One region of the Anaerobacillus sp. MEB173 genome, then DNA from elsewhere that is predicted to be linked to it. Evidence: riboswitches for the same ligand, from Rfam matches in the RefSeq annotation. Region 1 holds a riboswitch; each other region holds the start of a gene.
The links. Region 1 has a riboswitch for S-adenosylmethionine ahead of msrA (peptide-methionine (S)-S-oxide reductase MsrA). Riboswitches for the same ligand answer to the same signal wherever they lie in the genome.

Region 1 (7,427 bases):
TCAAGAAGATCATCAATGAATGGATACGTGATTCCATATGCATAGCCAAGTCGAATTGCTGTTTCAAGCTTCTGTGTGCGTTTTTGTGAAGAAGTTCCCTCATCCATTTCTTCTAGTTCATGCATCAAGACACCGGCAATAATTTTGATAAGTTTTCGCTGGGCATCTTCGGCATCCATCCCTTCTGGAAGGCGAGAAGCAACAGTTTTTAATTTGCTCATGAGCCAAATCATCGTCGATTCAAGCCTTTCTTTTTGAGCAAATCGGTACAGCGAAGCAATGCTGTATGATTCGTTTTTTTCACTGGCTATTGCTGAAATAAGGTGATGCTTTAGTTTATTAACTGCCCGAGTAATCCTCTCCTGTGTAGCAGGTGTTCCCAAATCCTTTCCTAGATCACGCATAAAAATATAGGAGATACTCCGTTCCAAATACCGATCCAACTTCCCAGTGACATTCAACCATTTGATGTAACTGTAGTACGTTTTAGAGTCCTGTTTTTCATTTCGTCGTGACAACAATGAAAACAATGAACGACGGCGGATATGCTCTTTTTCCCATGATTTGAAATCGATTGTTAATGTTTCGATATAACTCTTGTCAATGACTTGAGCATAAAGCGCTTTGTAATATTTCGTTGCCTTCTCCTCAGCAAGCTTATAGTAAGCATCTTCGTTTTGTAGTAACTCCTCATTCATACAATTCAGTACCTTTCCTCATGGTCTCTTTTCTCTATTTGTATGCAAGTTGAATCATTCTAAGTCAAAAAGGATTAGCCATCACGGATCAATGCACAATAGGCAAAAACTCACCATGTTCCGTCCATGTCCCGCCTTCTGATAAGGAGGAAAGTCGCTGCATGATGACTTTAGTTTCTTGTTCATCAGCTTGCCAAACTGCACCTTGGTCAATAGTCATTGGGTACACTTTTGCCGACTGTGCACCTTCTTCATCAATTGCTACTTGCAAGACTGCACTTTGTCTGGCAGTCTCTACTGAACTTGTTGTAAAAATAAAATTACCTAAACTGTAGGCAATCAGCTTCCCATTATAATATTCAAGCCCTTGCAACACATGAGGATGAGCACCAATTACCAAATCGACGCCTAAGTCGATCAATGTATGAGCCATTTCCCTGTCAGACGTACGAGGATAGTCCGCTAACTCTTCACCCCAATGCATATAAACTATCGTTATGTCAGATGCATGAACTGCTTGTGAAGCAACATCATATACTCGCTCGACTTGATAACCACTTGCTAAACCAGGCTGATTCTCTCCGGCATACCAAGAAACTGCTGGTAACACTGAACTAAACCCTAGAAAAGAAATCGTCTTTCCTCTGACTGTCACTTGTTTTGCCCTGTATGCTTCAGCTTCGTTCATTCCACCACCTACATAGACAATCCCTTCCTCAGTAAGGTGATGTAATGTATCCGTAAATGCCTCAATTCCGTAATCCAAACTATGATTATTGGCGACAGTAACAAGATCAACTCCTGCCCATTTCATTCCTTTGATAAGGTTAGGATGACTTTGAAACGCATAACTTTTATTTGAAGCTACCCCTTTTTCACTTACAGCTGTTTCAAGGTTAACCATGGCAATGTCACTTTCCTCAAGATATGGTTTTGCCTGTTCCCACGAATATTGATAGCCATACTCTTCTATGTAAGGAGCGACTTTCCCGGCAGCCATCGTATCCCCTGCAAATGAGAATGTAATTGGTAGGGCGGGTTCCTGTTCACTTTCTGTTACAGGTACTGTATCCTGCTCTTTCCGATGATCTTGCTCAGCTGTTTTTTCTTCTTCGGTGCCGTTTGCTGGTGCTTCCACATCATATTCAGTCTCTTCCTCACTATGATTTGTACATGCTGTTATGATTGAAATAAGCACAATTGCAATTACGGTTAAATACCATTTCTTGTTCATAGTTCTCCCCCAAATTGATTAATAGACCAATTTCGACAAAACGATATTTCAAAAAGCGATAGAGTGTACTGATGATGAAATTCAGTTCTGTCATTTAAGATTTCTACTTTTCTGCTTGAATTTACCATATTGATAGATTAGTGTCCAATTGCCGGAAAAGCGCAGGTGCTGGAGCTGGACAATTAAAAAAAGGATACCTCAAAGTAAATCTCTCCTCGATTGTTACAAAACATAGATGCGGCAACATCTATATTTTCGAGGGGATTTTGCTTTGTTTCAAGGCATCCTATACTCTATCTATTATTAAATTCCGCAAGCTAGCGTTCCGTTTTTTTGGAAATACTTCTGATGATATTCTTCTGCTTGATAAAACTCTTTTGCTGGAGAAATTTCAGTCACGATTTTTTTACTGCTTTTCTGATTTAGCTTAGATTTTATCCTCGCTGCTACTTCTAGTTGTTGAAGGTTTTGAAAGAAAATAACAGAACGATATTGCGTTCCTACATCGATACCTTGACGGTTCATTGTAGTCGGATTGTGGCATTCAAAAAATTTTATGACTAGCTCTTCGTACGAAATTTTCCACGGATTGTACCAAATCTCGATAGCCTCAGCATGTCCTGTTGTCCCTGTTTTTACTTCCTCGTATGATGGACTCTCAACATGTCCGCCTGTATACCCTACTCTTGTTTCTTCCACTCCGCGAATCCCTTCAAAAAATGCTTCAACACCCCAAAAACAACCTGCTCCAAATACTGCTTTTTCCATTTATTCTCGCTCCTTTTTTTGAGCGATAAAGCTTCCTTCCATAAGAAAAACCTCTCTAAATAGTAGAGAGGTTATCGTATATGTATACGATCCTCTCATCTCCCAAGGTTACAAACCTTGCAGGAATTAGCACCGTTTAAATCAATCATTGATTTAATGGTTGCCGGGTTTCAAAGGGCCAGTCCCTCCACCACTCTGGATAAGAAGTCTATCGCTAGAATTTTTATTTGTTGTATTGAATTTTATATGATCCATTATTATTTTGCAAGTCTTTTTATATGTGCAAAACTTTTTTTATAAATAATTTCTACAATGTAAGCATTTACAACGACAAAACTTTCATGAACTAATATTCCTATTACACATTTTCAACCCCCACAATAAATACGTCATCCCCTATTTAAACCGCATTCTCAAAGGCTTTAATGGACATGTAGATCGACTTCCTCCCTAATTTATTATTAAAAGTGAGATGAGTAACATTATATTATCGACAATTTCCAAAAAATGAAGTCGAAAAAAAGGCATTGAATCATTGTACATAGTGAGTTAATATAAACATCGTTCAGTGATTGTTACTATTTTACAATCAGAAAAAAATTACGATGAAAACATTTTGAAAGGATGAGTATTGTTGTTAATTACAGAAGTGGTAGCACACAAAGGAACTGAGGAAGCGTTAAAAGAAAAGCAATTTATGGTCAAGGAAATTTTGGAGTCAGAAGAGCTTAGCCATGGTTTACAAAACCCTGATCTTATCATTCTCTATGAAAAGGTAGAATGGAGAAAAATTGTTTTTCTAAAAGAAACAAATGGTATTGTCGAAAATAAAGTGAAAACTGAAGAGTTTGTTAAAATTATTAAAAATGAAAAAAACTCCTCCTCATCAAAATGTCTTAAAGTATACTTATTAAGCGAAGAACAAACACTGAATTCGGTTATTAAGGAAATTCAACGTAATTATTAATTTTTTTACTCGTGCACCTAAGACAACAAACATCAATTGATACGATACTCAACGGGAATGTCTCACTAGTGACAGCTCTCCTCAAATACATCACTATGCTGTACGGCTGATATGGTGGTTTGAGGGACTGCACTAATAAGGCATTCCCTTCTTAGATACAATAACCTCCCTATTCTTCAAAAACTTCTAAATTATTTTAAAACTACCCACAAATTGTTCCCGAGCTTTATCCAATGATCAAGTTGGCATGTTGCTGCAAATTTATTGACATTGACCAACGGGTCAGATAGTATGTAGGAAATATTTTTCTACAGAGGAGTATAAATTTGTGTCGATTAGAGTCATGATTTTTCTTTTCATTTATTTTATTCTAAGCTTTTATGTTGCCTACAATGGCTGGGCATGGTTAAAAAAAGTCTATGGATTTCGCTATAAAAAAACATATTTTCTCGTCATGTTTTTTATTTCAATTTCATTTTTCCTTACGCGGATGATCGTCGTTCCTGGTCTTAGTTGGGTCGCATACGGTTGGCTTGTGATGTTTGCTTATGGACTTGTCCTTTTTCCTGTTATGAATTTGATTTACTTTTTGACGAAAAAAAGAGCGATAAAGTGGTTAGGATTTGGCGTTCTTTCCTTTTATTTGTTCGTTTTTATCTATGGTTCTTACAATATGTGGAACCCTGTTGTCGTGAGTTACGATATCGAAATCGAAAAAGAGACAGAGCTTGATGAGTTAAAAGTCCTGTTAATTTCTGATATTCATTTAAGCGAAACGATCGGCAACCGTTTTTTAAACAAGTTGATCAATCTCTCAAATGAAGTTGAACCAGATATCATCTTTTTAGCTGGTGATGTGATTGACAATAGTATCGAACCGTACTTGAAACATAATATGGGAGAAATTCTTTCTGGATTACATGCCCCGATGGGTGTATATGCCGTGTTAGGAAATCATGAGTATTATGGCGGTGATATTCCAATCTTCATGGACGAAATGAATGACATAAATGTAGATGTATTAGTTGATGAGGTAACGAGTGTAGAAGACCTTTTTTACATCGTTGGTCGAAAGGATTATTCGGTTCGTGACAGAGAGAACATTGCTGATCTCACCATAGATCTAAATCAGGACATGCCAGTCTTTTTAATCGATCATCAACCGAGACAATATGACGAAGTTGCCGCTGCCGGCGTGGACTTGATGGTCTCTGGGCATACGCACAAAGGTCAATTGTTTCCAGCAAATTTAATTACAAAATCAATGTATGAAAATCATCACGGGCACCTGCAGAAAGAGCAACTCCACACGATTGTTTCCTCAGGCTTTGGCATTTGGGGACCTCCATTTCGAATTGGAAGCAGGTCTGAGATTGTTGAAATCAATGTTCGTTTTGTACATTAAATAGCCCCTATCTCCAGAGTTGAATAGGGGTTAAGTAGAATAGCAAGACCAAAGTGGACATTTGGTACGCTATTTTATTAACATATGCCTGTTTTAAACGCTCGCGGACATGAGGTACTTTATTTCCTCTAAAACAGTGGATTTCTACTGATTTTTGGTTGAATAACGTACCTGATGTCCGCTTAATTTTAAAATAGAGCCTTTTTGGTAGAGATAAGGGCGCTCATGTCCGCTTAGAATCCTAACTCATCACCCACACACATCTAATCCAAGTTATCTCTGTTTACATCATCACGATCCCTCTAATAACTCACGTGTTTTCTCTAGTATCTCCTCATCTTTTAAGCGAAACTTAAATTCGACGCGTCTCGATGCTTGATTGCTATAGTTCCCTGCTTCATCTGTCCGCCCGTCGGTATAGGACTTGGCGTTTACTGTTAATTTCTCTTGTAAATGCTCTTGGATATGCTTATAAGGAAAGTCCGGACTAAGAATATATTCTGCTACACTAAAGGCCCGTTTCTGTGAAAGTTCAAGATTGTACAGATAGCTGCCAATGCGGTCAGCATGGCCTTCGATAATGATTTCAGAAATATAATCCTCATAACCGCTTTCAAGTAACACATTCAAATAGGCAGGGACAAACTCATCCAAAAACTGAAACGCCTCTGGCTTTAACACATCATCATTAAACTCAAACAAAATATCTGTATTAAAGATCATTGCACCCGTTTTCTCATCAATCTCAACTTTCAGTGTAGAATCGCTGAATTCTTCATTTAAATCTTGAATTAAATCCACTCTGACCCCCATGATTTGATCAATCGTCTTTTTCATCTCTTCAATTTGAAACGATTTTATCACCATCATAATAATAAAAATGAGGATAAAGCAAAGTAAAATCGCTGTTAATAAATCCGTAAACGACGGCCAGAAATGACCTTCCTCCTGCTCACCATGAAATAATTTTCTATATTTTTTAATCATTGCTTCCAACCCTTACTCTTGTCGTTGGTCTCACTAATCCTTGAGATATGGCCTGAAGGTGCCGGTTTAACTGTTGAATTTCATGGTTTAACTCATTGACCGTTTGATGCATATAACGGGCACTGCGTTGTTGGTTCTCTTCTGACATTTCCCCAATCTGTTTAAATTCCTTTTTAATCGCATCATTCATCTGAATGACATACTCACCAATATTACGGCTAACTTTATCGAGCCGGTCACCAAGCGTTCCCTCTAAATTACTGACATACCTAGTCAGAGTATCCTTAAGTATACCTACACTTGACTCGATTTGATGTTCCCTATGCTGAAACGAATCTGTCATCTGTGAGAGTGTGCGATTGATTTCCTGAAGCAATTGCTGATTTTTCATCCCGGCTTGCTCAAAAGAACGTGACGCATCTTGTACATGTCTTTCAAATGCATGTGATTCTGCGGCATGATTTTTTATATGGGTATTAAACTCATGATTAAATTCCTTCAACTCATCAAGACGCCCCGATAGAAGGCTTTTATATTCTCCTTGAGCAATGTGAATCATTTCTAACGCCTCAGGCAGTCGAACGATCGAATTGCCAAGTCGGTCAAAGTCATTCTTCAATGCTCGTAAATGTGTTGCTATGCCAGTAAGCTTTGAGCTTACATCAGAACCGAAAATTCGTTCAAATTGTTGATTGTTTTCCTTCATTAACGTCACAAGCTGCTCGCTTTGGGCCGTTGTCCGCTCAAATGCACCATAAATCGATTCCTGCCGTTCAGAAACCGAGTTAAAAAAGTCTTTTAATTCGATAACTGAGCCCTGAAACTGATTCAATGTTTCAGTCTGAGATTTTGCTAATTCATCTACTTTTTTATACGTTTCCGTAAAAGCGGCAGTCATTCGTTCGTTTCGCTGATCCATTTTATAAAAATAAGAGAATAAGTGGTCAAAATTTTTATTAAGCTTACTAACCCCTTTATCAAAGCCTTCTGTTAATTCTTTAATACTGTTAAAAATCACTGAAAAATGATTAAGGTTTTCTGTTAAGCCTTCATTAAACTTCGACAAATCTTTTGCTGATTGTTGCAAGCCCACCGTATACTCTTGGAACCCTTGAAACGACTGAACGATATTTTGCAGCGATTCCTGATTGCTTTCCCTCAGCTGAACAATCGAGGAATTAATCGTTTCCGATACATCAATTAGGCGAGTCATCGGGTCTTGTTCGTTCTCTTCTAAATAGGACTCTGTTTTTAGCATAATATCCGTTAATAAATATTCGGTATTGGCGATTTTTGTCACGACCGTCATGATGAGCGATAGTCCCATCCCGGCGATACTTGTATAAAATGCTACATCAATCCCAGCAA
Region 2 (7,427 bases), on a different contig from region 1:
GTCTAAAACAAGAATTTTCTTCTTTAATTGTTGTTCAAATTTAGTAACATCCATTGATGATCGTCCCTTCATTAAAAAACAATTTATAATTTATAATGTAAATTATAAATTATACATTTACTTTAAGCTTCTAACTCGACTCTTCGCTCTAGCTTCCTCTTTCTCTTTTACATATTTTGTAAGCTCAACTGTCATATTGTAGCGGAAAAACGGAGTAATAATATATAATCCGTTAAAATATTCAAAGGCAACATCGATTAATGATTTGGCAATGGCCAAACCTTCTTGTTCACCTTTTTGTCGATCTTCCCCGCATGCTGCCATTGTTTGGCGAATCTCATCCGTTAGTTTAATGCCAGGTACTTCATTATGAAGGAACTCCGCATTTCTAGTACCTGTTAATGGCATTATCCCTAAATAAATCGGTGCATTTAAATGCTTAGTCGCTTCATAAATCTCAACTATTTGCTTTTCACTGTAGACTGGTTGACTCATAAAATAATCCGCACCACATTCAATCTTCTTCTCTAAACGTTTAACTGCTCGGTCGAGATGACGGACGTTCGGATTGAAAGCAGCCGCTATTGAAAAGGAAGTCTTCTGCCCTAACGATTTCCCGGAAAATGATATTCCTTCATTCATTTGCTTCATCAAATGGATCAAATCAAACGATGACAAATCATATACTGATGTTGCTCCCGGAAAGTCTCCAACCTTTGTTGGATCTCCTGTAACCGCTAATACTTGATCAATACCAAGCGTATGAAGTCCAAGTAAATGGGATTGTAATCCAATTAAATTACGGTCACGACAAGTAACATGGACAAGTGGCCTTGCATTTAACTCATTTTTTATAATTGAACCTAATGCCATATTACTAATTCTTGGTGATGCTAATGAGTTATCAGCCATTGTCACAGCATCTACGCCTGCAGCATTCAGTTGTTTTGCACCCTCGATAAATTGTGATGTATCCAGAGTTTTCGGAGGATCTAATTCAACGATAACAGAAGAGCGCTGCTTCACAATTGCATGAAGCGGCTTTTCACGCTGCTCCAAAATAGTAATTGACTCTTTAGGAACACTATGTCGTTTTACGACTTTATGTGTAACAGGAGCTAATCCCTTCACAGCATTTGCCATTGCTTCAATATGGGCTGGCGTCGTTCCACAACAACCACCGATTAATCGGACTCCCTGTTCACGCAGACTCAATGCACTTTCGGCAAAATAATCCGGATTTGATTGATAAACAAATCGCCCATCACGATAATCAGGCAAGCTCGCATTTGGGTAGGCTGATAAAAAAGCACGATCCGGCAGTGGCACTTGTTCGAGTGAACGAATCATATGATACGGGCCCATTCGACAATTCAACCCGACAATATCCGCACCGAGATCAATTAAGGAATCAAAGGCTTTAGAAAGTTCTACACCATTTTGGAGCACCCCAACCTCTTGAAGTGAAAGTTGAGCAATAATGGGTAAATTCGTTTCACTACGAGCGATTTCCAATACTGCTTTGAGCTCATGATAATCATAGTATGTTTCCAAAAGAACACCATCAATATCTTCTTCAGCTAATGAAAAGAACTGCTCCCGAAAGCTTTGTTTAATTTCTTCTAAATCAATTGCTTCCTTCTGAAAACCCCGAATTCCACCTATGGTACCGAGTATATAAGCTTCGTCACCAACCGCTTCTTTTGCTAACTTTACAGAAGCTTTATTGATATCTTTTACAACTTTCTCCAAACCATAGCGAGCTAATTTAATGGTATTTGCTGCATACGTATTTGTTTGTATTACTTGAGCCCCAGCTTTAACATAAGCTTGGTGGATCTCTTTAATTTGTTGACCATGGGAAAGGTTCAACTCTTCAAAACAGCGGTCAATTTGCTTTGAGTACAAGAGCGTCCCCATTGCTCCGTCCCCGATCAATACCTTACTTTTTAAATCTTCTAACAGTCCCATATTTTTACCCTCTCCCATATGAAAAGACGTCTCATCCTAATCTATCATACAACTTTTTAACCATTAAACTTGCTCTTTTTGACGCAATTTTGCAAATGCCTGATCAAAATCTGCAATTAAATCGTCAACCTTTTCTAAACCGACTGAAATACGTAATAATCCATCACTGATGCCTCTTTTTTCACGCTCATCTTTCGGCATTGAACCGTGTGACATTGTAGCCGGATACGAAAGAATGGATTCAACTGCACCAAGACTAACAGCAAAAACAGGAATTTTTACATATTCTACAAACCTCTTAACAGCTTCATAGTCTTCTAATTCAAATGAAAATACCGCTCCATGCCCGGTTGCCTGCTCTGCTTGAAGCTGATAGCCCGGATGAGTTGGAAGCCCGGAATAATAGACATTCTTTACTTCAGGTACTTCATTTAGCCATTTTGCAAGAACGTCAGCAGCCTTGGATGAGTGCTCCATACGTATGTGTAATGTCTTTAACCCGCGCAGAACAATCCAAGCATCTTGAACACCTAACACTGCCCCAAACGAGTTCTGTAAAAACTTAAACTGACTGGCTAATTCATCATCATTGACTACAGCCAAACCAGCAATTACATCACTATGGCCACCAATGAACTTCGTAGCACTATGAAGGACAACGTCTGCCCCAAGCTCTAATGGACGTTGTAAGGCAGGTGTCATAAATGTATTATCAACAAATGTTAAGCAATTGTGTTGTTTGGCTAACTTCGAAATTGCTTGAATATTGGTAATCTTTAATGTAGGATTTGACGGTGTTTCCACATAAAGAACTTTTGTATTTTCTTGAATATTAGCCGCGACTTCTTCAAGGTTAGTCATATCAACAAATGTATGTTCAATTCCGAGTCTAGTTAGAACTTGGGTTACAAAACGGAATGTTCCGCCGTATACATCCTTCGTTAAAACGACGTGATCACCTTGTGATAGAATCATAAATGAAAGAGAAATAGCCGCCATTCCTGAAGAATAAGCAAAACCGTGGCTGCCTCCTTCAAGACTGGCAATCGTCTCCTCAAGAGCTTCCCTCGTAGGGTTACCAGAACGCCCGTAATCATATGGTCCAAATTCTTCAACACTTTTCTGATGAAACGTTGATGCATGCTGAATCGGTACACTAACTGCTCCGGTTAGTTCATCGTATTTATGATTGTTATGCAATAATCTCGTTTGAAAACTGTAAGTTTCGTTACTCATTCTCTCCACCCGCTTCCTTTGCTTTCGCAAATGCTTGATTTAAATCTGCTATTAAATCCTCATAATGCTCAATTCCTACTGAAAAACGGAGAAGTCGATTACATACCCCGTATGACATCCTAACTTCCTCAGGAATATCCATGTGAGTCTGCGTAGCGGGATACGTTAGTAAACTTTCAACTCCACCTAAACTTTCAGCAAAAGAAATAAGTTGCAAGTTTTGTAAAAATGGATTGACCCAATTCTCATTTTTCACTCTAAAGGAAATCATCCCGCCTCGACCTGCATAAAGAACATCTGTAATGCAATCATGCTCAGACAAGTAGTCAACAATCTTTTTTGCATTCTTTTCGTGCTGTTCCATTCGAAGAGCTAATGTCTTCATCCCTCTAATGACAAGCCAACAATCAAAAGGTGCTAACGTCGCTCCAATTCCATTGTGGTAAAAGAAGATCTTCTCACAAAGTTCTTCCCCTTTTGCAACGATAAGACCAGCTAGAACATCATTGTGACCAGCTAAATATTTTGTTGCACTATGAATCACAATATCCGCTCCATCCAGGATTGGCTTTTGGATATACGGGGTATAAAACGTATTGTCCACAATGAGTAATAGACCATGTTTCTTAGCGACTTTACTTACTGCCGCAATGTCTGTAGATTGCATTAATGGATTTGTTGGGGTTTCAATAAAAATTGCTTTCGTCTTTTCGTTAATTAAGGTTTCAAACTCTTCTATGTCTCTACTGTCACCATACGTAAACGATAGTCCCCATCGTGTCCACCCCTGTTCAAACAAGCGGTATGTACCGCCATAAAGATCTTGGGATGTTAAAATTTCGTCTCCCTGTTCAAATAATGATAGAACGGTTTGAATTGCAGCCATCCCTGAACTGCAGGCAAAACCTCTATCCCCTTCTTCCAATTTGGCAATTGCCTGCTCTAATATCTCACGAGTTGGATTACCTGTTCGCTGATAATCATATCCCGTTGATTGACCTATCCCTTCATGCCGGTATGCAGTAGAAAAATAAACAGGAGGATTAATTGTACCTGTTCTTGTTTCACTTCGATTGCCGATTTGCGCTAATGTCGTTTGTACATTCTCTTTACTCATTTATGCTCTCCTCCTATGTAGTTCCTCGTATGTTATAAACGAAAATTATAATAGAAAAGCCTTCTTCTAAAAAATAAGAAGAAGGCGTACTTTGTTACGTCACTCCTCTTATCTTTCAAGTTGCTTCAGCAACTTGGTGGAATTAGCACCTGACCAATATAAAAATTGGCTGGTTGCTGAGATATCATAGGGCCATTCCCTCCATCTCTCTTGATAAGAATAATTTTAAATTCTGAATATTAATATGTTGTAATTAAATTACACTAAATTTTGAATTAATGCAATAGTATTTACATCATTTTTCTAAGTTTTTATCATGAAAACGCTTTAATATACGAAAGCGAAACGGCTTATACTTTATTCAGGTGAAACATCAATTTCCAGTTTCTCCTCGTTGCCACAAACACATCGTTTAAATCCCGTGTCATACCCACCCTCTTTGTTAGGTCGCCCTCTCAATATAAACTTTTCTCCACATTCATTACAACGAATGACTACTCGATAACGCTCCGCGGCCATAAAACACATCTCCCCTTCATATTAGTACGTATTAACATAATGACCAAAGTCGGATGAATTTATAATTAAAAATCAAGTTTAGAGTTTCGAATGTAGAGTTTAGAGTTATTTTCATGCTATTTCAAAGACGCTTCTTAAGTAAACTTCGTTGAATTAACTTTCAATATTCTAAACTCTAAACTCTTCACTCTAAACTCTCCACTCTATTTGCTGCTTTCACTTTTTTCAGTGCGAGCCACCAGAGGAATACCATAAACGGTATCATTATATAAATCCAATTCGTATGAAACGATAACAGAATATAGTCATATGTGCCATGGAAAAGCCAAGGAATAAATAAGGATAAGCCAATCCAAAATCCTTTCCGGTGTCCTTTTTGATCAAACTTTGCTTTTCCTAAATAATAACCCATCAGCACACCGAACAGAGCATGACTTGAGACTGGTAATAAAGCACGTCCTAACGCTTGTTCAAGTCCATAGGCAACTAAGTAAAAAATATTTTCTATACTTGCAAACCCTAAAGAAATCGCCACACTGTATACTATCCCATCATAATGCTGACTAAATTTCACATGCTTATATACAGTATAGTATAGGATAAACCATTTAAAAAACTCCTCAAAAAACCCAGCAATAATAAAAGCCTGAGCTAATGAAGATGTTAAGAGACCCTCTTCTTGAAAAGCATATTGAATAACCATGATCGGAAATACTAATAGTGACCCTATAATAAAACTGCGTATCACCATACCAATAGGCTCTGATTCAAATTGGTCTTTCAAATAAAAATAGCAGAGTAATGCAACTCCAGGTGCAACCCCAGCGGAAATAACAGCAAACATGAGTAAACGTTCCCCTTAGCTTTCATTGAATTTATTGATTGTCGTATGTAGAAAATTATGGTATGAATAATGAAATAAAAACATCATCTATGCTAATGGTATCATGTAATTTTTATTATGAAAATGTACAACTGTTACGAACTATCTATGAATTACCAAATCATTGGAGGTCTATTATGAAAAAAATTTTAGTCATTCATACTGGCGGGACGATTGCGATGAGTGAAGATGAGGAAACTGGTGCTGTAAAACCGGGCGAAAAAAATCCTTTGCATATAACTGTACAATCATTAGCTAACTTTGCCTATATTACGGAAGAGGATTTTCTTAATTTACCCTCTCCGCATATGACACCTGATCACATGTTTAAATTAATGATACGTATCACCAAACGAATTGATACTGAGCATTTCGATGGAGTCGTTGTTACTCACGGGACCGATACATTAGAGGAGACAGCGTACTTACTTGATCTTCTGTTACCAACTGAAGTTCCTGTGATCGTGACTGGAGCAATGCGTTCAAGTAATGAATTAGGATCAGATGGTCCACATAACTTAATTACTGCCGTCAAAGTTGCAGCCCATGATGAAGCGAATGGTAAAGGGGTTCTTGTCGTCTTTAATGATGAAATACATACAGCTAAGAATGTAACAAAGACACATACAAGTAATGTCTCGACGTTTCAAAGTCCACAATACGGTCCAATTGGGATCGTGACAAAACGCGGTGTCTTTTTCCATCACGTTCCAAAATCAAGGGACCGTTATACAATTAAGCAACTATCCAAAAAAGTGATCCTTTTAAAAGCCTATGCAGGTATGGACAAAGAACTACTTCAGGCTGTTAACCAATTGAATATTGATGGGTTAGTGATTGAAGCTCTTGGCCAAGGAAACTTACCTCCGGCTGTTGTCCCTGATTTAAAAAAACTGTTGGATAAAAAAATCTCTATCGTTCTCGTCTCCCGAAGTTTTAATGGCATTGTGCAAGATACTTATGGTTATGAAGGCGGGGGTAAACAATTAAAGGATATGGGGATTATTTTTTCAAATGGATTAAATGGACAAAAAGCAAGACTGAAACTGATGGTCACATTAGAACAAACAAACGAACAAGCCAAACTCCAAGAACTATTTCTAAAATAAGTTTAAAAACGGTGAAGTTTAAAGTTTAAATAAGAAAACACAGGTGTCAAACAGTTGCGATACCTGTGTTTCTTCCTTTAAGGGGGGTGGGTTAATTTTCTTATAATGTTTAATTAACTTTTAACTTTTAACCGAGTTTTCTTAACATGATTTCCTTTGCAATCAAATCTCCATGAAACCGGCCATTTTCAATAAAAATCTCATTTGCATTATTACCAGCTGCAATGACGCCAGCTATAAATATTCCTTGTATATTCGTTTCCATCGTTTTTTCATTAAATAATGGACGTCCTGTTTCCGCTTCAATTCCGACACCCATGTTTTTCAAAAAAATGTGATCTGGATGATACCCAATCATGGCAAAGACAAAATCAGCCTTTGCATAATGTTCTTGACCATCGTGCTTATAGAGGACAGTATCATCTGAAATTTCCTTCACATTTGCACGGAACACCATTTTTATTTTTTCATGATTGATTAATGAAACAAATTCCGGCAATATCCACGGTTTAATACTACTAGAAAATTCATTGCCACGATAAAGTACAGTTACACGTGCACCGACTTTCTCTAATTCAAGCGCTGCATCTAC
Region 3 (7,427 bases), on a different contig from region 1:
ATTTAGATGGTTATTCTTCACTTTGGTTGAATGTCCATGGTCATCAAAAAAAGGAAATTGATGAGGCGATAAAAAAGCAGTTAGATAAAATTGCTCACTCGACGTTACTAGGTGCAGCAAATGTTCCGGCAATCGAACTTGCCGATAAATTAATTGAAATTGCCCCAAACAATTTGCAGAGAGTATTTTATTCTGATTCAGGTGCAACTTCAGTTGAAATTGCAATTAAGATGGCCTATCAATATTGGCAAAATAAAGGACAAACCAAAAAATGCAAATTTGTTTCCTTATCAAACGGATATCACGGTGATACGGTTGGCGCGATTAGTATTGGGGCAATTGATTTGTTTCATCGTATCTACGGGGCATTAATGTTTGAGTCCATAAAAGCTCCATTTCCAATTACCTATCGTAACCCTATCGGAAGTAATGAGGATACGATTAGAGATGAAGCGATATCAGCCTTAAGGAGAATATTTGAAGAGCAGCATGAGGAGATAGCTGCGATTACTGTAGAATCAATGATTCAAGGAGCAAGTGGGATGCACGTCATGCCAAAAGGTTATTTAAAAGGCATTGAAAAGCTATGCCGGGAATTTAACATTTTGCTCATCGTTGATGAAGTGGCAACAGGCTTTGGGCGAACAGGGAAAATGTTTGCAGTTGAGCATGAGGGTGTTCAGCCTGACCTCATGACGATAGCAAAAGGGATAACAGGCGGATATCTTCCAATCGCAGCAACACTAACTACAGAAGATGTCTATAACGAATTTTATGGTGAATATGAGGAATTAAAAACATTCTTCCATGGCCATTCCTATACAGGGAATCAATTAGGATGTGCAGCTGCACTCGCTAATCTTAAAATATATGATGAAGAAAATCTGGTAGAACAGGCGGCAAAAAAAGCTAGACTCATAGAGAGTGAACTAAAGTCATTGACAGAGTTTAAACACGTAGGTGATATTCGTCAGTTAGGTTTAATGTGCGGGATTGAATTGGTTAAAGACCAAGATACTAAGGAAGCCTTTCCTTTTGAAGAAAGAGTAGCATACAAAACGACGTTAGAAATGAGAAAGCAAGGGATGTTAACGAGACCGCTTGGGGACATCATTGTATTTATGCCACCATTAGCTAGTACAGATGAGCAATTACTTACCATGATTGAGATTATGAAAAAAGCAATTGAGGTAACAACGATGGATAAAATGTAAGGGGAAGTATAAATTCCGCTCTTAACTGATATGTTAAAAGCGGAATTTTTTTATCTGAAATTCAAAAAATATCATTTATAGAAGATGAAGTAGACCTATTAACGATGAGAAGCACAAATGTTACAATTGACGGAAAAGTCTGTATAATAGAAATAACCATTAAGTATACTAGGATTTGAAATTAGGTGAGAATGTGAAGGGATTAATAGGTCGCAGAATTATAAAAACAGGCATTTCCGTGTTATTAACAGCCTTAATTTGTTTGTCGCTTAATCTGCCGGCAGAGTTTGCCATTATTGCAGCGATAGTAACGATTGAACCGACAGCATCTGCTTCGATAAAAAAGGGATTTGTCCGTTTTCCGGCGTCAGCAATTGGTGCGGCATGGGCCGTTATTCTCGTTTCATGGTTAGGAGAATCAGTCCTTTCTTATACGTTAGCTGCGTTTTTGACAATTTTCTTTTGTCAGAAGCTTAAGCTTCACGATGGGATTCTTGTAGCAACATTGACAGCTGTTGTCATGGTACCAGATATTGAAGGGGACTACTTATTAACGTTTTTATCGAGACTAGGAACAACTACGATCGGTCTAACAGTTTCATCATTGATAAATTTTTTTATTTTACCACCTAAATTTACGCCGCTAATCAAAGAAAAGCTTTATCCAAATTTCCGTATAGCCGGGGAAGTGTTAGCTGAGACAATGAATGGTATTTTACATATAAAGCAAGCTACTGCCCCTGTACCTACTTCCAAGTACTTAGCGTTAAGACAGGGAACAGAAAAGGTAGGTGAGATCATTTCATTTCAGGAGAGAGAATGGAAGTATCATAAAGTAAAATTAAGTGAATATCGTCACTTTTTATTGTTAAAGAAAAAGAATGCAATTATGCAAAGAATTGTGCTTCATTTAGGAAATTTGCAATACGTAGCTGAGCCAGGTTATTTTTCTGAATCAGAAAAAAAATTAATTATGGAAGTCATCCAATCATTTCAATCGATTCTGAATGATCCTTCTTTTACAATCCCGGGGCGGCATTATGTATTAGTATATGATTTAGACCATCATCTTAAATATGAAGCCAATCAGTTGCGAAACTCTAATGAGTATTTTCACCATTTTACTACAAAAAGGGTTGTTTTTTTTGAGTTACTTTCAATCCATGACTCAATCGAGGAGCTTAATCATTTAGTATCAGGAGAGTAATCTCGGTAAAAATGTTATAAATTGGCGAAATGTTGAAGGGTTAGAAAATAAAAAAATATTTGATAATTCGCGGATATATCAATAATGTAAGCGCTCTCTATTGCGTTAGTGTAAAAAAAACTATATTGACAATGTGTGTACTTGGGTTTATTATCATAATAATAATTTTATAGAATAACTTATCAAGAGCGACTGAGGGACAGGCCCGATGAAGTCCAGCAACCTCCAACGAGATGGGATGGTGCTAACTCCTGCAGAATACTTTATTCTGAAAGATAAGGCTAATTAATTGTACGTGACGATTGAGCCTCTTTTCAGATAAAGAGACTCTTATTTTTTTATATTCAAATAGTTTTTAGGAGGTGTTCCTTTTGATAGAGGTAACGGATTTAGTGAAGGAATATAGAACAAAAAAAGGAACAGTGGTAGGTGTTGATCATGTCTCCTTATCAATAAAAAAAGGAGAGGTATTTGGAATCGTAGGTTACAGTGGTGCAGGAAAGAGCTCGCTATTACGCTGCTTGAATTTACTGGAAAAGCCTACATCTGGTCAAATAAAGATAGATGGGCTTGAACTAACACAGTTAAATAAAAAATCATTAAGAGAAGCGAGACAAAAGATTGGCATGATATTTCAACACTTTTATTTAGTTAGTTCAAAAACAGTCTTTGAAAATATTGCAATTGCCTTAAAGGCGGCTGGTAAACCTAAAGATGAAATAAAAAGTAGAGTTGATGAATTGCTGGACATGGTTGGACTTGCAAGTAAAAGCGATCATTATCCGTCGCAATTAAGCGGTGGTCAAAAGCAGCGGGTGGGCATTGCAAGAGCACTTGCTAATGATCCACAAGTATTGCTTTGTGATGAGGCTACGTCAGCACTTGACCCAACAACAACAAAGTCCATTTTATCTTTATTAAAAAAGATAAATCGTGAATTTGGCTTAACGATCGTTTTAATCACTCATGAGATGGAAGTAGTCAAAGAGATTTGTGATCGTATTGCAGTCATGGAAAATGGAAAAGTCATTGAAGAAGGAAATGTCTATGATTTATTTTCATCACCGCAGCAACCTTTGACGAAGGACTTTATTAACAGCGTTTTACAATTTGATTTACCACAGCATTTAATTGATAACCGTAAAGGAAGTATTGTGAAAGTTCAATTCAAAGGAACGATCGCAGAGGAATCAGTGATTTCTGATATTTTTAAAAATTTCGAAGTTAGTGGAAATATCCTCCATGGAAAGATTGAATATATCAAAGAAGTACCTCTTGGAATTTTTATTATGGAACTAATTGGTGAGCAAGCTGAGGTTAACAGAGCGATTGAAGCGATTCGCAATCGTACTGAAAGTTTGGAGGTGATCGCTCATGATCTTAGAAACGTTAGTTAATCTACTGCCAGAGTTAAATAAAGCCTTTTTAGAAACAGTACTCATGGTAGCCATAGCTCTAAGTGTTGCGGTAATTTTCGGATTACCATTAGGAATTTTACTATTTGTAACAGATCGTGGTCTCTTTTTAGAAAATCCTACGATAAAGAGCACTGTTGGCTTTTTCGTAAACTTAATCCGCTCAATTCCGTTTATTATTTTACTAGTAGCATTACTCCCACTGACACAATTAATCGCGGGGACGACAATTGGACCAAAGGCAGCTTCGGTCTCTTTATCTGTAGCGGCAGTGCCTTTTTTTGCAAGATTAGTTGAATCATCATTAAGGGAAATTGATAAAGGGGTAATTGAAGCTGTCGTTTCAGTTGGTGCAACACCATGGATGATCATTAAAGATGTTCTTCTGCCGGAAGCGCGTCCAGGTCTTATTCAAGGTTTAACAATTACAACTATTAGTTTAGTTGGTTATTCGGCGATGGCAGGTATTGTAGGAGGAGGCGGAATTGGCGATTTAGCCATTCGCTTTGGATATTACCGTTATGATGATACGGTAATGATTACAACAATTATTATCTTAATCTGTATTGTACAAATTATACAATTCTCTGGTGATAGAATTGCAAGATTTGTTGATAAAAAATAACACATCAAAGGGGAAACGAAAATGAAGAAATTAACTTCGCTATTATTAGTCTTATTACTTACAAGTATACTAGCAGCTTGTGGAGGTAATGAAGAAACAACGTCTGATGCCGGAGATAAATCTGCTCCTGCTGAAGAAAAACAACAATTAAAAATTGGGGCTACATCTGGTCCGTATGCCGATATGGTGTCAAACGCAATCAAGCCTTTATTAGAAGAAAAAGGATATGAAATTGAAGTTGTTGAATTTAGTGATTATGTACAGCCGAACATTGCTCTGGGAAATGGGTCACTTGATGCAAACTTATTTCAGCATAAGATTTACATGGAGAACTTTGCCGCTGAACATGGTTTAGAGTTATCGGAATTAGTCGTTGTTCCAACGGCTCCAATGGGGATCTATTCTAACAAGTTTAATAGTATTGATGAGATTGAAGAAGGCAGTGAGTTAGCACTTCCAAATGATCCTACAAACTTAGCTAGAACATTAATGTTACTTGAAGGTTTAGGTTTAATTACAGTTGATGGGACAATTAATCAACTAACAGCATCAGAAAAAGATGTTGTAGAAAATCCGAAAAACTTAAAGCTCCAGCCGATTGAAGCAGGACAATTACCACGTGCTGTTGATGGTGTCGATGTTGCAGCAGTACCAGGGAACTTTGCATTAGCCGCTCAAATGGACTTGCTGTCAGCATTGGCATTAGAAGATATGCCAGATGACTTCCGAAACCGTGTTGTCGTAAAAACTGCAGATCTGGATGCTCAATTCGCAAAAGATATTCAAGAAGTAGTTCAATCACCTGAATTTGAAGAAATTATCGACCGTGACTTCCAAGGCTTTGGGAAACCAGAATGGATGGTTAATCGATAAATACTATGAAGAATAACCCTCGAAACCAAGTTGCCTTGGTTCGGGGGTTTTATTTGTTTATTTTCCTGTTAAAAATTAGTGAATGAAAGTAGTTCTTTAGTATACGATAAATAGTACAATAGTGGAAAAAGAACGGAGCGTTAGAAAATGGCCTATGTCCTTTTGATTGTCGGATTCGCATTATTAATTAAAGGAGCGGATTTATTTGTTGATGGCGCATCAAGTATTGCCGGTTTACTGCGGATTCCTCCGCTATTAGTTGGACTAACCATTGTTGCATTTGGAACAAGTTCTCCTGAAGCAACAGTGAGTATCATAGCGGCAGTAGAAGGCAGTTCAGGTGTTTCATTAGGGAATGTCATTGGGAGTAATATTTTTAATATCACTCTCGTTATTGGAATTACAGCATTTTTAAATCCTTTGAAGGTAGAAAGTGAAACCATTCGAAAAGAAATCCCTTTTACCTTGTTAGCGAGCTTTACTTTGTTAGTCCTTATTTCAGATATATCGTTACAGTCGATGGATGAGAATTTAATTACCCGAAGTGACGGGATCATTTTCTTATTGTTCTTCTCCATATTTATGTATTACATCTTTGAGGTAGCCAGAAATGACCGTAATCAGTCCTCGGCAGACGAAATAACGAAAAAGGGTACATGGGGCAAGAGTATCTTTTATACAATTATAGGGCTTGCAGCCATTATCTTTGGTGGGGATTTCGTTGTGAAGAGTAGTACAGAAATTGCGTATTCGTTTGGATTGAATGAAACGTTGGTGGGATTAACGATTGTTGCCATTGGTACTTCCCTACCTGAATTAGTTACATCTGTGACAGCAGCGGTAAAAAAGCAAAGTGAAATTGCATTAGGAAATATTGTAGGAAGTAATATTTTTAATATATTATTTGTGCTCGGTACAGCCTCAGTCATTTCCCCGTTAATTGTTGACGGTAAGGTTTTTATTGATGTGATGCTGATGATTATGATCACAATTTTGTTGTTAGTTTTTTCAAGAACGCAATATCGAGTTGGAAAAACAGAGGGAATGATTCTCGCCGTAGTCTATATTGCCTATTTAATTTTCATTATCCTCCGTAATTAATCCAGAGAACAAATAAAGAAAAAGCAAAAAGAAATTTAGAAGTGATCGACGAATGTATCATTTTCGTTTATTGTTATGAGAGAACTGACCAGGATCTGCGATTTATATTTTATACGGAGGAAGGCTACTATCTCATAGCAAGTAGATTTAAAGGGGGTATAAACGAAATTGAAACCTAAAGTGATCGTCTATAAAAAAATCTCTGAAGAAACTAAAAGATATATTGAAAACTATTGTCAAGTAACCTATTTTGAAGATGAAACACCGGATTTATTACGTGGAAAACAGCGTTTTATAGAGGAGTTAAAAGATGCCAAAGGCCTATTAGGTTCGAGTTTAGTCATTGATCATGATCTTTTGGATAAAGCTCCGCAATTAAAAATTGTTAGTAATACTTCCGCTGGTTACAATAATTTTGACCTAACTGAACTGAGTCGCAGAAAGATCATGGCTACAAATACCCCAGATGTATTAACAGATACAACTGCAGATACAATCTTCGGGTTATTACTTGCAACAGCAAAAAGAATCCCTGAATTAGACCAGTTTGTAAAAAACAATGAATGGAATAACAAAATTGATGAAAGTCGTTATGGTGTTGATGTTCACCATAAAGTATTAGGAATCATCGGCATGGGACGGATTGGTTCTGCAATTGCTAAAAGAGCCAGCTTAGGATTTGATATGAAGGTACTGTACAATAATCGTACTAGAAATGAATTCTCTGAGAAAAGCTATGGTGCGGTTTATTGTGAGTTGGACGAACTGTTGAAAGTATCAGATTTTGTTTGTGTGATGGCTCCATTGACAGAGAAAACGAAAAATTCGATTGGTATAAAACAATTTAAGCTGATGAAGGAATCGGCTATTTTAATTGTTGGTTCAAGAGGGGGAATCGTCAATGAGAAGGAGCTCATAAATGCTCTACTGGAGGGGGATATTCTGGCTGCAGGGTGTGATGTTTATGAGAATGAACCTCTTAATGGAAACAA
Region 4 (7,427 bases), on a different contig from region 1:
GGCAAAATTAGATGTTCAAGGTGTGAAAATTCACTTGCTCCATTTGTTGAAGCGAACACCAATGGTGAAGCAATACGAAAAAGGACTTCTTCAATTCATGGACATGGATACGTACATTAACCTCGTTGTCGACCAGCTTGAGTTCATCCCTCCACATATGATTATTCACCGTCTAACAGGAGACGGACCTGCTGACCTCTTAATTGGACCAATGTGGAGCATGAAAAAGTGGGAAATTCTAAATGGAATTGAAGCAGAATTGAAGCGACGCAACAGCTGGCAAGGCAAATTTTATCAAAAAGAAGTGATCGATCAATTATGAAACTAAAAGGAATCTTACCCTTTGCAAGACAACTTATTGACGCAGCTGTTTCAGAAGGAGACATTGCGATTGACGGAACTGTAGGAAATGGTCACGATACGCTTTATCTTGCAAAAATAGTTGGAGACAATGGCCGTGTTTTTGGATTCGATATCCAGGAACAGGCGATTGCCAATACAAAAGAGCGTTTAACAAATGAAGGATTTTCTGACCAAGTTACATTATTCCAAACTAGTCATGACCAAGCCAAGTCGCTCATCCCTTCTCCTTATCATGGAAAAATAAAGGGCGCGATCTTTAATCTCGGTTATTTACCAGGAGGCAATAAAGAAATTGTGACAACACCAGTCTCAACGATTTCTGCCGTGGAGCAAATTATAGAGATGATGGCTCCGGAAGGTATTCTCGTACTTGTCATTTACCACGGTCATCCTGAAGGACAAATAGAGCGTGACCAATTACTTGACTATGTAACGTCACTCGATCAAAAGTTGGTTCATGTATTAAACTATCAATTTATTAATCAAACAAATAATCCTCCATTTATTATTGCTGTTGAAAAAAGATAATCGTCACTTGACATTGCTCGATGATTGACATAAAAATAAATTAAGGTATTTTTTAAATTTTTAAAAAATATAAAATTTCACAGAGAGAATATCATGGGATGGAGAAATTGCCAACATGGCAGTAAACGGAGGGACTGTATGTCAATTATTGATGAAATTTTGGAATTCAATGAAGAATTTGTCCGCGAACGAAAATACGAACAATATCGTACAACGAAATTCCCTGACAAGAAAATGGTCATCTTAACATGCATGGACACACGATTAGTAGAATTACTCCCACGTTCAATGAATGTAAAAAACGGAGATGTCAAAATTATAAAAAATGCTGGTGCTATTATCTCTCACCCATTTGGAAGTATAATGCGCAGTATACTAGTTGCTATTTATGAGCTAAAAGCTGATGAAGTTTGTATTATCGGCCACCACGGCTGCGGAATGGCTGGTCTTGAGTCCAGTTCGATCTTAGAGAAAGTAAAAGAGCGTGGAGTCTCGCAGGAGAAGCTCGATACACTTGAGTTCTCAGGTATTGATACGAAAAAATGGTTAACTGGATTTAAGTGTGTTGAGGAAAGCGTACGTCATAGTGTCAATATGGTGAAAAATCACCCGCTTCTTCCTGAAGGAGTTCCTGTGCACGGATTAGTCATTTGCCCTGAAACCGGAAAATTAGATGTGGTTTTAAAAGATGATCAGTTAATAAAAAGTAGCTAACTGGCAGAAATCGCTCTGCCCTTTAGCTACTTTTTTTTCTTCTGTACAACCAGCCATTAAAATAAAAAAATAATGTTGCTCCTCCTCCAAGTCGAAGAATTCGCTTAGCAATCTTTCTAACTTCCTTTTGACTACGGACTTTTTCATCTGCTAAATAGATCCCGAGTAAACCTTTATTGATCATATAGTGAAAGCTTGCGTCCGGTAAGTTGCGAATGCTTTCATCTGCTTTTTCTGTAAAATGTTCTAACCGCTCAACTAAATGGGCTCTATCTCTATAGTAAAAACAGAAATTCAAGTCACCGCCTAAACGGTCTTCTTCCTGATCAATAAAATAATCCAATAGAATATGTAAACCTTGAACCCATGGAAAATATCCATCTTTTACTTTTGCTACATCTTCATTTGAGAGAGTTTCTGCCGTTGCATAGGCAACAAGACAAAAGATACCTAGTGTAGAACCTGTACAAGCAGAAAATTCATACCAGTTCATCTTCGGCAAATTGTCTTCATATTCTTGAAACCATGCTTCTAAGCGTGGTACCCTCTCTTCATAACTCACGTGCTTATGTACTTGTAAATCACAGTAATATTGAGCCAATTCAAGCAGTGCAGGGGCAATTTTTTCATAGGAAGGAAGAGTCATAAGTATAGATTGACATGTCTTAACAAGTTTTTCTAAATAACCACCATCATTTTGATCATTACGGTAGCGATAATAATTTTCTGTTTGTGCACCCGGCTTTAATGCATGGAGCATTGAAGCATGTAACGCACGAAAATCTGTTGGATTAAGCGATGTACTTCGGTCACATAAATTATCTAAATAATCACTAATCGTTTGATAAGCAACAATAAATTCAATAACCTTAGGTAACTCCTTTCCAGCTAATAAGCCGTAGACACCTCCACCTTCACAATGAAAGGTCTTTGTCTCAATGCTCATTAATGCTTGTGAACGGAGCTCTTCATTAGGAATTAAACGTGCTTTTTCTTTCCATTGATATAAATACTCATGTACAGCAGGCAATACTTGACGATAAATCCCCATCATTAATGATAACGGACGATTTGGTACCTTCAACAACTCACCCCCTTTTTTGAAAATTTAAAATTGATGAAGTTGTAAATCAACAAAGTAGCGTAGATATTGGAATACTTTTTCCTGCTCTGGCTCATTGAATACTTCGTGATAGAGTCCTGGCCATTCTTTATACATTTTTTCGTCGATACGTAAATGATTAAACCAGTTTTTAACCTCCTCTTTTTTTACAATTAAATCTTCTCCGCCTTGCAGTACGAGTAATGGTACGTTCGGAAACTTTTCTACATGCTGATGACTAAGTTTCATTGCTTTCGAAAGTTCTGCATACCAGCGAACAGACACTTTTTTAACTAAGAGTGGGTCTTTTAAATCTCTTTGTCGCATCTCTTCACTCCTTGTCCCTGATCCCGGTGGCAGTCCAGAGTTAAAGCGAACAGAAGGAGTTACGATATTTAAAGCTTTAACAAATGCCCCTTTTGCTTTTCCAGGGGGATTCACGAGACCTAAGCAAGGTGACGAAAGGATGGCAGCTTTAATCGCTAATTTTTTTTCCATCAATGTTCTAATCACAGACAATCCACCCATACTGTGTCCTAATAAAAAAATGGGTAATTTGTATTTCTTTGCTTCTTCATACCAACTTTCAATCGTTTCAATATACTGATCAAACGTTTTAATGTGCCCTCTTATTCCTCTTGTTTTCCCTTGCCCTGGCAAATCACCGAGAATCACGTGAAAACCTTCATTTACTAGTTTAGTTTTTAACCATTCATATCGGACATGATATTCACCTGCACCATGAACAATAATAAATACCCCTCTTGGATCATCACTTTCCCACTTCCACATATTTCTATTTTCCCCCTTTAATTACAAACTTCATTCATTGAAAATGTCCAACACTACTCACAATATGTAATTTTTGCTAAACTAATGTAAAACATATAGACAAAAGGATGGATGAAAACATGGTATACCCATATAAAGGAAAAACACCTAAAATTGCTGATAGTGCATTTATCGCTGATTATGTAACGATTACTGGCGATGTAACAATTGGTGAAGAATCAAGCATTTGGTTTAATACTGTTATTCGTGGCGACGTTTCACCAACGATTATTGGAGACCGAGTGAATGTACAAGATAATTCTACCCTACATCAAAGCCCAGCTTACCCGTTAATTTTAGAAGATGATGTGACAGTTGGCCACCAGGTCGTCCTTCATAGCTGCACCATTCGAAAAAATGCCTTAATCGGAATGGGTTCAATCGTATTAGACGGTGCAGAAGTAGGTGAAGGAGCATTTATTGGTGCAGGCAGCCTCGTTCCTCAAGGAATGAAAATACCACCAAATTCGATGGCATTCGGTCGTCCGGCAAAAGTGGTGAGAGATTTAAATGAAGCTGATCTAAAAGATATGGCACGTGTAAGAAGAGAGTATGTTGAGAAGGGACAATATTACAAGTCGCTTCAAAATAAGTAACATCCTCTACTACTTAGTATATGAGTATAGTCATGAAAGTTATTATAAGTTGAATGTTGAAAGTTGAAACAAAAAGCAAAGGCCGGTGACCTTTGCTTTTTGTTATGTTTGTTTCTTCTAAGAGATTACAAACCCTATTAAGTTTTAACTTTCAACTTTTTTCTATGATTAAGACAACGCCTGTTGTTTCAATGCTTCCGCTTTATCAGTACGCTCCCATGGCAAGTCAACATCAGTACGTCCAAAATGGCCGTATGCTGCTGTTTGCTTAAAAATCGGGCGACGCAAGTTCAACATTTTAATAATTCCAGCAGGGCGAAGATCAAAGTTACTGCGGATAACTTCCACTAGAACCTCTTCAGACACTTTGCCTGTTCCAAATGTATCAACTGAAATCGATACAGGCTTCGCAACACCAATCGCATAAGCAAGTTGAACTTCACAACGGTCTGCAAGGCCAGCGGCAACAATATTTTTCGCTACATAACGAGCGGCATATGCTGCTGAACGGTCAACTTTTGTTGCATCCTTACCAGAGAATGCCCCGCCGCCGTGACGAGCGTATCCACCGTACGTATCAACAATAATTTTACGACCTGTAAGTCCTGCATCACCTTGTGGACCACCAATGACAAAACGTCCAGTCGGATTGATAAAATATTTTGTATCTTCATCAATTAACTGTTTAGGTACCACTGGTAGAATAACATGTTCTTTTATATTACGTTGAATTTGCTCAAGCGTAATTTCAGGATGATGTTGCGTTGAAATAACAATTGTATCGATACGCAGCGGTTGCCCATTTTCATCGTACTCTACTGTTACTTGTGTTTTGCCATCAGGTCGTAAGTAAGGAAGAATCTCTTCTTTACGTACTTCTGTTAAACGACGCGCTAATTTATGAGCTAAAGAAATTGGTAATGGCATTAAATCAGGTGTTTGATTATCCGCATAACCAAACATAAGACCTTGGTCACCAGCTCCAATTGCATCAATTTCCGCTTCAGTCATTTGCCCTTCACGTGCTTCTAATGCCCGGTCTACACCTTGAGCTATATCAGGAGATTGCTCATCAATCGAAGTTAATACTGCACACGTTTCATAGTCAAATCCATATTTTGCGCGAGTATAGCCAATACCCTTCACGGTTTCACGAACAATTTTGGGAATATCGACATACGTAGATGTTGAGATTTCTCCAGCTACTAGTACAAGCCCCGTCGTTACAGACGTTTCACAAGCAACACGAGCATTTGGATCATTTGTTAAAATCGCATCGAGGATTGCATCTGAAATTTGATCACAAATTTTATCTGGATGTCCTTCAGTTACTGATTCCGACGTAAATAATCGTCGAGTTTTCATTTCTGCCATTTTATATGTACCTCCCTTGCATATCTATTCATTAGGATATGCCAAAAATTGATACGGTACTCATTTCCCTCACACCTACGTGAGTTAAACGTAAAGACCTTCATTTATATATTAATGCCTTAGTTGTAGTATGCTTCGCCGACATTAAAAAAACCCTTTTCCAATTGGAGGAAAAGGTGTTTACTCGATTGCCTTTCGCCTCTTATCATTCAAGACATCTGTCTTGCAGGTTAGCACCTTTTCACCATCAGGTGTTGGTTGCTGGGTTTCTTCGGGCCTGTCCCTCCACCGACTCGGGATAAGAGTATCCGTTCGCGTCATATCATATCGCAGTTAGAAAAAGATGTCAACTTTTTCTATTTTAGAGTTGGTTAAAAGTTAAAAGTTGATTTTGTGGATTTAGAGGAGGGTATTGTGGTCTTCAAAGCATAGACATAAAAAAGGATCTCGAAAATCGAGATCCTTTAACTTTCAACTTTCAACATCAGTACGGCGTATCATCATGACGGTTTGTTGTCGATTGCTGTTGTGTTTCATTCGGTAACTTTTCCTCAAACTCTCTCGGTTTCACTTGACTATACACACCACTAGCGGTGAGACCAATAACGAGAGCAGTTAGTACTTGATTGCTCCATTCTTGCGGAACAAAGATAATAATGCAAGCAAAGCCTACTGCAAGCAAGGCGCGATATTTTTTATCAATATTAAAAGCATTCCCTACAACTGTAACAAGGGCTGCAACGACGGCTGCTATAGTCGCTAAATCAAACATGCCAAATTCTAACATTAAGATCAGCTCCTCTTTTTCCTAACATATCCTATGCGGCTTTGGCAAAAAATGAAACTATGAAATTGCCAGAAGAAATGTCTGAAATTTACGTTTTTTTATTAAGGTTTAGTAAAAGATTTATTTGGCTTAATTAGTACATTATAATAATGAAGCTATTCATCATAGTTGGTCTTGTTCTGTAATCATTATAAACAAAATGAAAAAAATTGATCATTAGTATAGACTAATTAAAATAATGTGTTATACTATTTTTAAATCAAACAACAAATCGAATGCATATGATAAACATATATAAATTAACTAAGGAAGGGTTTTGTTGCGAATGAGTACTATCAGCTTTGATACTGAATTAGATCATCTTTTAAATGGGAAGAATACAAATTTAAATCTTCCAATATCTCAATTAGTTGAAAAATCTTTAATGAGAAAAGAAGGAAAGCTAACTGCTACTGGAGCCCTTCTTGCAACAACTGGAAAATATACAGGTCGTTCACCTAAAGATAAATTTATAGTAGATGAACTTTCAGTACGCGATAAAATCAATTGGGGTTCCGTTAACCAGCCAATTAGCTCTCAGGTTTTTGAAAATCTATATAAAAAGGTTCTTAACTACTTAAAAGAACGTGATGAAATCTTTGTTACTCAAGCATATGCAGGTGGAGATAAAAACTATCAACTACCAATTCAAGTCATTAATGAGTTTGCTTGGCATAATCTATTTGCTCATCAATTATTTATTCGTCCAACTCAAGAAGAGCTTGAAAATCATAAAGCAGAATTCACAGTTATTTCTGCACCAGGATTTAAAGCAAATCCTGAAATCGATGGAACAAAATCAGAAACATTTATTATTATTTCATTCGAGAAGCGTACGGTTCTTATTGGTGGTACTGAATATGCCGGTGAGATTAAGAAATCGATCTTCTCAATCATGAACTACCTGTTACCAGAGCAAGATATTCTTTCAATGCACTGCTCTGCTAACGTTGGCCACGAAGGTGATGTTGCTTTATTCTTCGGTCTTTCAGGGACAGGTAAAACAACACTTTCTGCTGATCCTAACCGTAACTTAATTGGTGATGACGAGCATGGCTGGTCCCCTACTGGTGTATTTAATATTGAAGGCGGC

Region 2: linked by a shared signal. The riboswitch ahead of ACJ2A9_RS10360 (methionine biosynthesis PLP-dependent protein) and the one ahead of msrA (peptide-methionine (S)-S-oxide reductase MsrA) in region 1 are both predicted to bind S-adenosylmethionine.
Region 3: linked by a shared signal. The riboswitch ahead of ACJ2A9_RS07430 (methionine ABC transporter ATP-binding protein) and the one ahead of msrA (peptide-methionine (S)-S-oxide reductase MsrA) in region 1 are both predicted to bind S-adenosylmethionine.
Region 4: linked by a shared signal. The riboswitch ahead of metK (methionine adenosyltransferase) and the one ahead of msrA (peptide-methionine (S)-S-oxide reductase MsrA) in region 1 are both predicted to bind S-adenosylmethionine.

The regions. Positions count from the first base shown of each region.
Region 1 is NZ_JBJMAU010000001.1:131,228-138,654, reverse strand. Features, by position in the region: gene ACJ2A9_RS00645 (polyprenyl synthetase family protein) at 1-698, opposite strand, end outside; gene ACJ2A9_RS00640 (CapA family protein) at 787-1,932, opposite strand; gene msrA (peptide-methionine (S)-S-oxide reductase MsrA) at 2,236-2,700, opposite strand; SAM riboswitch class I at 2,793-2,906, opposite strand; gene ACJ2A9_RS00630 (hypothetical protein) at 3,335-3,667, shown strand; gene ACJ2A9_RS00625 (metallophosphoesterase) at 3,996-5,072, shown strand; gene ACJ2A9_RS00620 (OmpA family protein) at 5,364-6,059, opposite strand; gene ACJ2A9_RS00615 (MotA/TolQ/ExbB proton channel family protein) at 6,052-7,427, opposite strand, start outside.
Region 2 is NZ_JBJMAU010000004.1:106,506-113,932, forward strand. Features, by position in the region: gene metH (methionine synthase) at 1-54, opposite strand, end outside; gene ACJ2A9_RS10350 (bifunctional homocysteine S-methyltransferase/methylenetetrahydrofolate reductase) at 118-1,971, opposite strand; gene metC (cystathionine beta-lyase) at 2,035-3,207, opposite strand; gene ACJ2A9_RS10360 (methionine biosynthesis PLP-dependent protein) at 3,200-4,324, opposite strand; SAM riboswitch class I at 4,430-4,544, opposite strand; gene ACJ2A9_RS10365 (hypothetical protein) at 4,682-4,843, opposite strand; gene prsW (glutamic-type intramembrane protease PrsW) at 5,028-5,687, opposite strand; gene ACJ2A9_RS10375 (asparaginase) at 5,864-6,835, shown strand; gene ACJ2A9_RS10380 (YpdA family putative bacillithiol disulfide reductase) at 6,963-7,427, opposite strand, start outside.
Region 3 is NZ_JBJMAU010000002.1:577,277-584,703, reverse strand. Features, by position in the region: gene bioA (adenosylmethionine--8-amino-7-oxononanoate transaminase) at 1-1,214, shown strand, start outside; gene ACJ2A9_RS07435 (FUSC family protein) at 1,408-2,421, shown strand; SAM riboswitch class I at 2,598-2,703, shown strand; gene ACJ2A9_RS07430 (methionine ABC transporter ATP-binding protein) at 2,793-3,818, shown strand; gene ACJ2A9_RS07425 (methionine ABC transporter permease) at 3,796-4,461, shown strand; gene ACJ2A9_RS07420 (MetQ/NlpA family ABC transporter substrate-binding protein) at 4,483-5,334, shown strand; gene ACJ2A9_RS07415 (calcium/sodium antiporter) at 5,482-6,435, shown strand; gene ACJ2A9_RS07410 (2-hydroxyacid dehydrogenase) at 6,604-7,427, shown strand, end outside.
Region 4 is NZ_JBJMAU010000018.1:22,958-30,384, reverse strand. Features, by position in the region: gene ACJ2A9_RS20100 (TIGR01212 family radical SAM protein) at 1-322, shown strand, start outside; gene ACJ2A9_RS20095 (class I SAM-dependent methyltransferase) at 319-891, shown strand; gene ACJ2A9_RS20090 (beta-class carbonic anhydrase) at 1,030-1,605, shown strand; gene ACJ2A9_RS20085 (tetraprenyl-beta-curcumene synthase family protein) at 1,628-2,689, opposite strand; gene ACJ2A9_RS20080 (alpha/beta fold hydrolase) at 2,714-3,499, opposite strand; gene ACJ2A9_RS20075 (gamma carbonic anhydrase) at 3,619-4,134, shown strand; gene metK (methionine adenosyltransferase) at 4,303-5,499, opposite strand; SAM riboswitch class I at 5,708-5,813, opposite strand; gene ACJ2A9_RS20065 (hypothetical protein) at 5,993-6,295, opposite strand; gene pckA (phosphoenolpyruvate carboxykinase (ATP)) at 6,621-7,427, shown strand, end outside.